Linked DNA regions of Dongshaea marina. The protein of the gene in region 2 binds, or shares a complex with, the protein of the main gene of each other region. Links are inferred from orthologs where the notes say so. Each region holds a gene or a part of one and is shown on either strand. Other genes may lie near its edges.

Region 1 (4,528 bases), 3.5 Mb from region 2 along the record:
CGGGTGAGCTCTCGGATCGCCGCCCTGGCATACTCCGGCATCCGCCAGCGCAGGGTATCGCTGAGAGTCATTCCCTGCTCCAAAGACACGGGCTCTATCCCCATGATCCGGATATGTGGGATCGGGTAACCCAGGCGTCGCCCGGTTTCTATTACCTTGAGCACATCGCCGGCATGGGTTGAGAAGGCGCCGATCTCCTTGTGGGAGATCACCTCGCCGGGACTGAAGATATCAAACTCCCCCGGATCCAGGCCCATCAGGGCGCTGTCGACGATCAAAAGCTCCTCTATCTCCTCCTCCAGATAGTGCAGCACCTTGAGTGAATCGCCACCGACATCAATTAGCCCAAACTTTATGTCCGGATAGTGATCCGCCAGATAATCGACGATGGCAGGTCCAATGCCATCATCGCTCATCATGCTGTTACCGACCCCAAGCAGGTATTGGGTATACTGCGCCATCGTTACTCCTTGAACTCAACATCCAGGTAGTGGGTGGAACAGGAGATACAGGGATCATAGGCACGAACCAGCATCTCAAGATGCAGGCGCATCTCATCCTGGGTCATATCCTTGTTCAGCATCTCGGGCACCAACTTGTCAAAGTCAAACTGGATGTTACCGTGGTTCTGATTGGTCGGAATAATGCAGTTACCGCCGGTACAGAAACCCTCCTTGTCGTATTGATAGTTGTGGAACAAGATGCCACGGGGAACCTCAACCGCACCGAACCCTTCGCTATCAAAACGGGTTGGTTTGGCCAGAGGCTGATCCTCGATGCCGTTGGCGATCAGATCATCCAGCCCCTCTTTCACCGTATGCAGGCTGTGTACTATCTCAACCACCTGGGCCACGTTATTCATATAGGGGTTGTGGCACTGGGGCTGAAGTCCCAGAGTCTGGGCGATCGCTTTGGCTTCGGGGCGTAGCTGATCATAGTTGTTGTTAAAGCGAGCCAGGGCACCTGCCATATAGCTTGGGAGCTTATTGCGGGTGTGCTTGGCGGTCGAGGTCGGCACCACAAACTCGTTGGTGACCGACAGGTAGTCGTCGAGTGGCCATTGTTGCTTGCTGCCATCGGGCATCACGGTCTGGATGCAGCCGTCATACAGGCCATACTCTACGCTGTCGTGTAGCGCCATATACTCGGTCGGACGATCAAAGGTCGGGATCTGACCTGCCACCGAAGCCAGGGTCTGGACGATCGCATCCCAGTCTTTCACCACCTCATTTTCCAGGCGCTCGCGGGCAGCCTTGACCTCATCCAGGGTGGGGTAGGAGCTGAAGCCTCCCGGCACCGGACGGGTAGGGTGGGTGGTACGCCCGGCCAGCAAAGAGCCAACCACATGACCAAAGTTCTTCAGGCGCAGTGCCTGTTTGACGGTTTCGGGGTGGGTTGGCAGCAGCGGGAACACCGATTTGACCCCAAGAAGATCCGGTGCCACCAGGAACAACAGGTGGACTACGTGCGAATCAAAGGTTTCCGCATGCTTAAGGATGCGTCGTAGCTTCCAGCTTTGCTCGGTGAGCTCAATTCCCAGTGCATCTTCGGTGGCCTTGCAGGAGGCCAGGGTATGACCGATAGAGCAGATCCCGCAGATCCGGCTGGTGATACGCGCCACTTCGGAGTAGTGACGACCGCGGATCATCGATTCGAAGAAGCGCGGCGCCTCTGGTACCTGCCACTCACACTTTTCTATGGTGCCATCACTGACATTGACGACAATATTGCCATGTCCCTCAACCCGAGTGATGTGATTGACATTGATATCGATATTCTTGCCCATTATTTGTCACTCCTGAGGTTGGCGGTATACATCCGGGACTTGGTTTCGGCCCACTCCTTGGCGAGTCCGGCTTTCTCCTGCAGCACTTTAACCAGGGCTTTCTCATTGGCATCCGGCATCAGGCCTCGGCAAGCCTCACAGGGAACACCATCGGCGGGGCAGGGAGCGCCACAACCGCCACGAGCCACCATACCCATACAGTGATCGCCCTGGGTGTAACGGCAGACGGTCTCACGCTTCTTACACTCGGCACACACTGACTGATCGAGGATCACCGGCTCCTTGCCATGCAGCAGGTGGGAGACGATATACACAAACTCTTTCATACTGACCGGGCAGCCGTGAACCTGGTAGTCCACCTTGATCGCAGCCGAGATCGGCAGGGCCTTCTGGCTGTCGAGCTGCGGACTCATCGCGTCTTTGCCATAGACGTTTATCAGGTAATCACTCTGGTGGTTTTTCAGGGCGTTGATCCCGCCGGTACAGGCGCAGGCACCATAGGTGACCACTGTATTAGCCCGGGCACGAATCGATTGCAGGCGGGCCCGATCAGATTCGCGGGTGAAGCTACCTTCGATGAAGGCGATATCAATGGGGTCTGTGGTTTTCTCGCTCATCGCCTCACGGAACTCGACGATCTCCAGGTGATCAAGCAGCCCCAGGAACACCTCTTCTCCCAGATTGGTCAGTTCGATCTGACAACCTTCGCAGCTGGCGAAGTCAAAAAATGCAACTTTTGCTTTACTCATGAGGTTCTCTCCTCGCTCTAACGGGCGTCCTAGGGTTCGGCTGATTCACAGGGGGCTTATGAGAGCGTGGAGTGATCTCCAGGGCTCATCATCAAAAGCCTCACCCAGGTGCTTTATTTCGCTAAAGCTAAAGACGGCACCATCGACACAGGTGTAGCGGTCGTTGATCTGGCAGTGACCACATTTGCCGATACCGCACTTCATTCGGCGCTCCAGATCCAGGTAGATGCTGTCTTCAGTGACTCCGATATCCAGTAGTTTCTGGATCACGAACTTATACATGACAGGTGGACCACAGACGATCACCTTGGTATCGGGATCGATCTGCGCCTGATCAAACAATGTGGTGATCACCCCGACGTTGCCTTGCCAGCTGGCATCGGCCTTGTCGACCGTCTCAAAGTAGTCCACATCGTTGGAGCGGCGCCAGTGGGCCAGATCCTGGAGGAACAACTGCTCAGAGGGGGAGCGGGCACCGAAGAACAGGGAGAATTTCTTGAACTCATTGCGGCGGTCGAGAATGTATTTGATCAGGCTGCGGGTTGGACACAGGCCGATACCTCCGGCCACGATCAGTATGTTGTTATCGCGCAGATCATCGAGGGGGAACCCGGTTCCCAGCGGACCGCGCACAAACAGGCTATCGCCCTGCTTGAGGTTGTTGATCGCCGTGGAAACCCTTCCGACCGAACGTACCACGATATCAAAGGTTTTTTTGCGGGTTGGCGAGCTGGCGTAACCGATTGGGATCTCACCGTAACCAAACAGGGAGACTTCCAGGATCTGTCCCGGCTCAAACTCCATCACCGAGGGATCGGAGGGCAGCAGGGTGTAATACTTCTCTGTATCCGTGACCTGCTCTACATGGACGATCTCACACTCGATCGGCATAAAGACGTCTTTCTCATGGCATTTGCAGTTACTCATCATCCACCTCCAAAATTTTGCTGACAACCTCAACCGGATCTGAGATCCCGGGGACACATGCGATGGTGCAGCGTCCGCAGCCGACACAGGCCTGGGTGCCCAGCTTTTCATTCAAAAATGAGGTTTTACGCAGGAAGCGGTGACGGGTCCGCTTGGCGGCACTGTCCCGGAAGTTTTCAACCTGGTTGTTGCCCAGAGAGACCTCGGCAAAATCCGGGTGCATGCAGGAGTCCCAGCTGCGGCAGCGTTTGCCCGAGACTTGATCCAGGTTCCATTCATCCTGAACGTCGAAGCAGTAACAGGTGGGACAGACGATGTTACAGGAGCCACAGGAGAAGCAGTCGGCGGAGACATCTTCCCACAGATCCATTCGGTCGTAGCGCTCACGCATCCGGATCGCCAGATCCCGGCCGGTTGCCGCGAGCTTTTTCGGACAGTTATCCAGGGCCTCCTGATTGACCTTTTCGGCCTCGCTGACCTGTGCTTCGCTGGCGGTGTCAAAGTTGGCGTATTGGAGCAGCGCCTTGCCTTTGTCACTGCGAACCTGATACAGGTAGCCACCACTGATATGGGTGACGAAGCCATCGTGCCCCTCGGCCTGGGTTTCGATAGAGGCGGTGCTGTAGAAGGCATCGGGCGCTATGGTCTGGATATTGGAGCCGATCAGGGTGATCGCCTCACGATTTTTGGTGTAGTGCTGATCTTCGATTGGCTCGGCAAACAGCTGATCCAGCATATCGATCGCCTTGATGTCGTAGAAATGGACACCGAACAGGATCTTGGGTTGCGGATTGATACTGGATTTAGCCTTATTGTCTCTGAAGGTCAGAAGTTCCTGGGTCGGCGGGAAGATCTCCTTTTTCGGTGGCAGCAGGGTAACGTCGTAATCCAGGCGGATGGCCTCGGCCCTACTTAGGGTCTCAAAGACAAACTTGTCCTTTTTAGCGACCGGTGCAACAACCGTGTTGGCTGCAATCATCTTTTCGAGAAAGGGGGAAAAGTCTCCTTCTCGCAAAAAGTAGTTCTCGTTCATAGGGTTCCCTCACATGACAGATACTGCTGATTG
Region 2 (5,819 bases):
TGAGTGTGCTGTCATGGGAAAAGCTCTTCTGGGAATGCTGCTTCTGCTCAACTGCGCCCTGTTACAGGCTCAGGCTATCACTCTTGCGATCGGAGAGTACCCCCCTTCACCTCGAAGCACCTTCAGCGTAATGGCATGTTTGGGGCTATTGTGGATGAGGCGTTCGCTACCCAGGATGTAAAACCCAGTTATATGTTTACCTCCTGGAGTCGGGCCTACCGGCTCTCAGAGGAGGGTGTAGTGACAGGAACGGTTCCCTGGGGAGCATCCGTAGAACGCGCCCTGAAACATATCTACAGCGATCCCATCATGGAGTACCGGATGGTCTGGTTCTACCTTAAGGGACAGAACTTTGACTGGCAGGATTACTCGGATCTCAAAGGTAAAAAAGTCGCTGCAATCCGCGGCTATACCTATGATGATGCTTTTTATCAGGCTGCCCGGGAAGGGATTATTGAGGTGATTTTTGTCAACCGCCTCAAGCAGTGCTTTGATCTGCTGCTCTCAGGAAGAGTCGATCTCACCATTGAAAGCTTTGATGTCGGCTACTACACCCTCAACCGCCATTACCAAAATGCCGAACTGCTATTTACGAATCACCCCAAACCCGTGGTTCTCAGCCATCATTACCTGCTGCTCAGCAAAAAGTCATCTCAGGCACAAAAGCTGATCAACGACTTTAACCAAGGGCTCGAGGCACTTAAAAAGTCCGGGCGAGTCGATGAGCTTCGCCTTCTATACCGCAAAGGAGGGATGAGCACTCCTTAATAACCCGGGACTATCCTTTGCTGCCATCCCCGATGACAGGCTGTTGATGTGATGTAATTCTCATTTTTTGCCATCCGTTTAAATTCGCCCTGATTATCCTTGTTATTTGTATGGTCTCTATCTATAGTCCGGCTCGGCAGTGCCAGATGGAGCAGGCATGATGTACGCCGATCAGGATGATTCATCGACCTTCACCTATCAGAGCAAACAGACCAGGCGCCGGTATCACTATTCCAAGATGGGTGCCTACTCAAACACACTCCCCATATCTATGCCTGAGTCTTCAGCTTGGCTCGCAGGTAGGGGCTGAGATTTTTGAGCGATAAGGAACATCCGCTCTTGAGAACCTCCCTCAGGTGCTGCCGGATATTACTCTAAAAATAAGGAAATCAATGCTATGGATGAATCTTCAAACCAAAGAGCGCTCTCTTTAGGTGAAAAGCTCAATCATGCCGAGCAGGAAGCTCACCGCTGCCTGCTGTGTCACGATGCTCCCTGCAGCAAACGCTGCCCTGCCGCAGCCGAGCCAGCTCGCTTTATTCGCTCGCTACGCTTTCGTAATCTCAAGGGAGCCGTCGAAACCCTTCGTGAAAACAACCCATTGGGGGGAGTCTGCGCCCGGGTCTGCCCGACCGAAAAGCTTTGTGCAAAGGGCTGTAGCCGCTCCGGGCTGGATCGCCCGGTTGATATCGCCATGATCCAGGGGGTGCTCACCGATTATGAACATGAGTGCCAAATCAAGATCTGTCAGCCAATCAAGCAGGATAAACAGTCGGTCGCCATCATAGGCGCAGGCCCGGCAGGCCTGAGTGCCGCCCGCGCCCTGGCATTGGCCGGACATCCGGTGGTGGTTTTTGAAGCGCAGCAGCAAGCCGGAGGCTGGACACGTTATGGGATCCCAGCATCACGCCTTCCCGCAGAGCTCATCGAGCGTGAGGTGGCGCTTATCGCCGAATGTGGGGTCGAGATCCGCTACGGTACCCGAATTGGTGAAGATATCACCCTCGATGAGCTGCGCTCTCAATATGCGGCTGTGATTGTCGCCAGTGGCCTGTGGCAACCGATGCGTTCCGTGGTCAGCGAATCGGCTCAGGTACTAGCCGGCGTCGACTTCCTCTATCAACAACGCACAGCAACCAATACCGGATCCACTGCCAAGCGAGTGGTGGTCATAGGCGGAGGGGATGTTGCGATGGATTGCGCGAACGAAGCCAAGCGCTTGGGCGCCGATGTCACCGTCCTGTATCGACGCGGCATCAATGAGATGCCCGCCACCCAGGCTGAAAAGTCGCATATCAATCGGCTAGGGATCCCTATTATCCCGAACGCCATCTTAAGTGAGCTCATCGAGGATAATGGAGAGTTGATTGCGCTCAAGGGGCAGTTTATCGAGTGGCAGGATCGCCATACCCACAGGGAGCTTGAAGGCGCAGAGCTTAGCATCAGCTGTGATCTGCTGATCGATGCAACCGGACAGACGGCCCGCCACCCGGTCGAAGCCGATGAGACCCGGGGCTTGTTTATTGCCGGCGATCTGGCCCACGGCGGTCGAACCGTGGTGGATGCGGTTGCCGATGGCAAGCAGGTTGCGACGCGACTAATGCAGTTCCTGGCTCAATGCGAGCCTTCACAACAGATGGCAATGGAGGGGTAAGGAATGCCACTAATTAAAGATCTATCAATCGAAATGAATGGCGTTCGCTGTGAGAACCCCTTTTTCCTCTCCTCCTCCCCGGTTAGTAGCAACTATGAGATGTGCGCCCGGGCCTTTGATGCGGGCTGGGCCGGGGTCGTCTACAAAACCATCGGCTTTTTTATTGCCAATGAGGTCTCCCCCCGCTTTGACCATGTGCGTGATGGCAGTGGCTGGAGTGGCTTTAAGAATATGGAACAGATCTCGGACAAGCCGTTGGAGCGTAACCTGGAGATGCTGGCTCGCCTCAAGCGAGACTATCCAGAGAAGGTGGTGGTTGCCTCCATCATGGGCTCTAATGAGCAGGAGTGGCAGGAGCTGGCCCGTCTCAGTGAGGAGGCCGGGGTGGATATTCTGGAGTGTAATTTCTCCTGCCCGCAGATGACCAGTGATGCCATGGGCTCAGACGTGGGTCAAAATGATGATCTGGTGGCACGCTACACGGCCGCGGTTAAACGGGGTAGCTCGCTGCCGGTTTGGGCGAAGATGACCCCAAATATCGGCCAAATGGAGATCCCGGCGCTGGCTGCGCAAAAAGCCGGTGCCAATGGCATAGCCGCGATCAACACGGTTAAATCCCTGACCGGCATCGATCTCAACAGTTTTACCCCGGAGCCTCAGATCCGGGGTAAGTCATCGATCTCCGGATACTCGGGGCGCGCCATCAAGCCGATCGCCCTGCGCTTTATCGCCCAACTGATGCAGCATCCCGAGTTCAGACTACCCATTAGTGGCCAGGGCGGGATCTATACCTGGGAAGATGCGGTTCACTTTTTGCTGTTAGGCTCACGGACTCTGCAGGTCACCACCTCGGTGATGGAGCATGGCTACCGGATCGTCGAAGACCTGAAATCCGGACTCAGCCACTATATGCAGGATAAGGGATTTGAACGGGTTGAGGATATGGTTGGCCTGTCTTTGCAGAACACGGTTGCTGCCGAAGAGCTCAACCGGGATCGGATCATCTATCCTCATTTTGATCACAAATCATGTATCGGCTGTGGCCAGTGCCACCTCTCCTGTCAGGATGGTGCCCACCAGGCGATCCACTGGGATCATCAAAGCCGCAAGCCAACCCTGGATAAGGCCAAGTGTCCGGGCTGCCATCTGTGCCTGAATGTCTGTCCCGTGGCGGGCTGTATTACTCCCGGAGAAGTGATCAGCAAGCAAGCCTGCTAAGAGAGTCAGATTCTGAAGGCCGGGAACAATAGCTGGTCTTTCAGAGTAAAAATAAAGAGGGTCAGCCGTCGCTGACCCTTTTTTGTCTCTCGCTGATCTCTAGAGGTTTTCTTCGGCAAAGGAGGCCAAACGGCTTCGTACCACGCCCTGCAGGAAGACGTTAGCACTGCCCTCAAAGTCCTTAAAACGCTCAACGATATAGGTCAGACCCGAGGTCACGGGCGACAGATAGCTGCTATCTATCTGTGCCAGGTTACCCGAGCAGATAAGCTTGGTGCCAGCTCCACAGCGGGTAATGATGGTCTTGAGCTGAGAGGCGGTGAGGTTCTGGCATTCATCCAGCAGCACAAAGCTATTCTGGATGCTGCGCCCGCGCATGAAGTTAACCGACTTGAACTGAATATTGGCCTTGTTGAGAATAAAGTTCAGCGAGCCATCGGGGCACTCATCGTGCTGATGCAACACATCCAGGGTATCGGTGATCGATGCCAGCCAAGGCATCATCTTCTCCTCTTCTGAACCTGGTAAGAAGCCGATCGACTCAGCGATCTCCGGGGTGTTACGAGTCACTATGACCCGCTCATAGACCTTCTTCTCGATGACCAGCTCCAGGGCTGCCGCCATCGCCAATAGGGTCTTACCACTTCCGGCCGGACCGGTGAGGATCACCAGCTCAATCTCGGGATCGAGCAGGGCATCCAGTGCCATTCCCTGATAGATATCCTTGGGATGGATCCCCAGGCATGGCGGGCCATCAGCCGCTCCCGTCCAAGATCGATAAAGCTGGTCTTATCCTCCTGCTTCGCCATCACTCTGCCGGCAAACCTCTCGCTCTCATCGATGAGGTAGGTGTTGATATAGGTATCCTCCAGGGCCTTGCTATCAACCGTGTGTATGGTGTGGCGCCCTTCGGACTCGCTCTGGCAGTCGCCAATCCGGCTCCAGAAGTCTCCCTCAAAATCCTTGTAACCTTTGGCAAGCAGGTTGATATCATCAATCAGCTGATCCGAGCGATAATCCTCAACATATCTAAGTCCGGCTCCCTTGGCCTTAAGCCGCATATTGATATCTTTGGTAACCAGCACCACCTTGCGTTTTACATTTTGGTTTTGCAAGAAGATGGCTGCATTGATAATCCGGTTATCGGGGCCATTGTCGGTAAACTGCTCCTCTTTGAGGGGCAGCTGATGATCGGCAAAGATAGAGATGTTACCAAGCTCAGTCTCTCCGGTCTGATCTTTAAGAAGAGGTACCCCCGAGGCGATCTCTTCCGGCTCGGCATCGCTGAATACATCCTCCAAAGAGCGAATCGCTACCCTTGCATCCCGGCTGACATCTTTTTGTCTGTCTTTGATCCGATCCAGCTCTTCAAGCACTGTCATCGGGATCAGAACATCATGCTCATCAAATGAGTAGATAGAGAGGGGTTCGTGAAGTAAAACATTGGTGTCCAGAATAAAGAGTTTTCGCACTTTGCCATCCATAGGCTCACTCCCAGTGTCGAAGATATTAAGTTGCGCAATTTCTGTACATCTTATCCCAGGATAACCACGCCTATCTCTACGCTACGACGAAGGCCGATCCGAAGCAAGCCAGGAGCGCAAAAAATAGTCCTGCCTCACAGGATTATCAGCCAAGGGTTGAAGTTCATCTGACTTGTGGCGACAGACCCGGGAGTCTCTTCCTTTGCTTCCCACAGCTCGAGGCGTACACTGATCTGTTATCGACCCTGTGTATTCCACTGCCCAAGATGAAATCCCTGACCCTGCGCCAGTACATGGCGCTCATTTTGCTGATGAGCTTCTCCATGGTCAGCATGCTGTTTATCACCCCCGCCCTGGGTGATTTCGCCAGCCTGCTACAGCTGACATCAACCCAATCGGCCGAGCTGCTCTCTTTCTTCCTCTTAGGGTACGCCCTGGGGCAGCTCCCCTATGGAATACTGGCGGACCGGCTGGGACGCCTGACCACCCTGAAATACGCAATGCTGTTTTCCCTGGCAGGCTCGGTGATGGCTATCATTGCCACAGTTACCCGCTCTCACGAGCTTTTGAACCTGGCGCGCTTCATCATTGGCTTCGGCGGAGCCGGTGGCAGTGTGATCGTGGCCACCCTCATCAATGAAAGCTTTGAGGAGCAACAGGCGAGAAGAATTCTCGGAACCGTCTATTTTACCTTT

What was found.
Region 1: the proteins of preA (region 2) and DB847_RS03975 are in contact, whole or in part, in a crystal structure (PDB 5UE9), measured with the Lactococcus lactis proteins. The link is inferred for Dongshaea marina from one-to-one orthologs. Residues at the interface, in WP_025017116.1 of Lactococcus lactis: Gly25, Phe27, Phe29, Glu32, Tyr33, Lys35, Tyr36, Lys48, Phe56, Thr60, Pro61, Arg62, Val63, Ala64, Glu65, Thr66, Ala67, Ser68, Gly69, Met70, Ile74, Gln77, Pro223, Glu251, Phe274, Ala275, Pro277, Phe278; in WP_023189152.1 of Lactococcus lactis: Leu4, Gln5, Ala47, Ser48, Met49, Leu50, Leu51, Arg52, Arg53, Met95, Leu98, Arg223, Met224, Ala225, Cys226, Ile228, Gly229, Ala230, Cys231, Tyr232, Ala233, Val235, Glu236, His237, Asn243, His244, Ala245, Lys247, Glu250.

Annotation. Positions count from the first base shown.
Region 1 is NZ_CP028897.1:794,411-798,938, forward strand. The notes cover bases 1,522-4,515. They hold DB847_RS03975 (FAD/NAD(P)-binding protein), read right to left. Parts: upstream 3,463-4,515; coding sequence 2,581-3,462; downstream 1,522-2,580. Other genes in these bases: DB847_RS03965 (Ni/Fe hydrogenase subunit alpha), read right to left, coding at 1,522-1,786; DB847_RS03970 (NADH-quinone oxidoreductase subunit B family protein), read right to left, coding at 1,786-2,535; DB847_RS03980 (4Fe-4S dicluster domain-containing protein), read right to left, coding at 3,455-4,495. Also shown: DB847_RS03960 (hydrogenase maturation protease), read right to left, coding at 1-461; more of DB847_RS03965, read right to left, coding at 464-1,521.
Region 2 is NZ_CP028897.1:4,297,244-4,303,062, forward strand. Bases 1,553-4,532 are described here. They hold preA (NAD-dependent dihydropyrimidine dehydrogenase subunit PreA), read left to right. Parts: upstream 1,553-2,425; coding sequence 2,426-3,640; downstream 3,641-4,532. Other genes in these bases: DB847_RS20070 (FAD-dependent oxidoreductase), read left to right, coding at 1,553-2,422. Also shown: DB847_RS20065 (substrate-binding periplasmic protein), read left to right, coding at 136-768; more of DB847_RS20070, read left to right, coding at 1,166-1,552; DB847_RS20085 (MFS transporter), read left to right, coding at 5,391-5,819.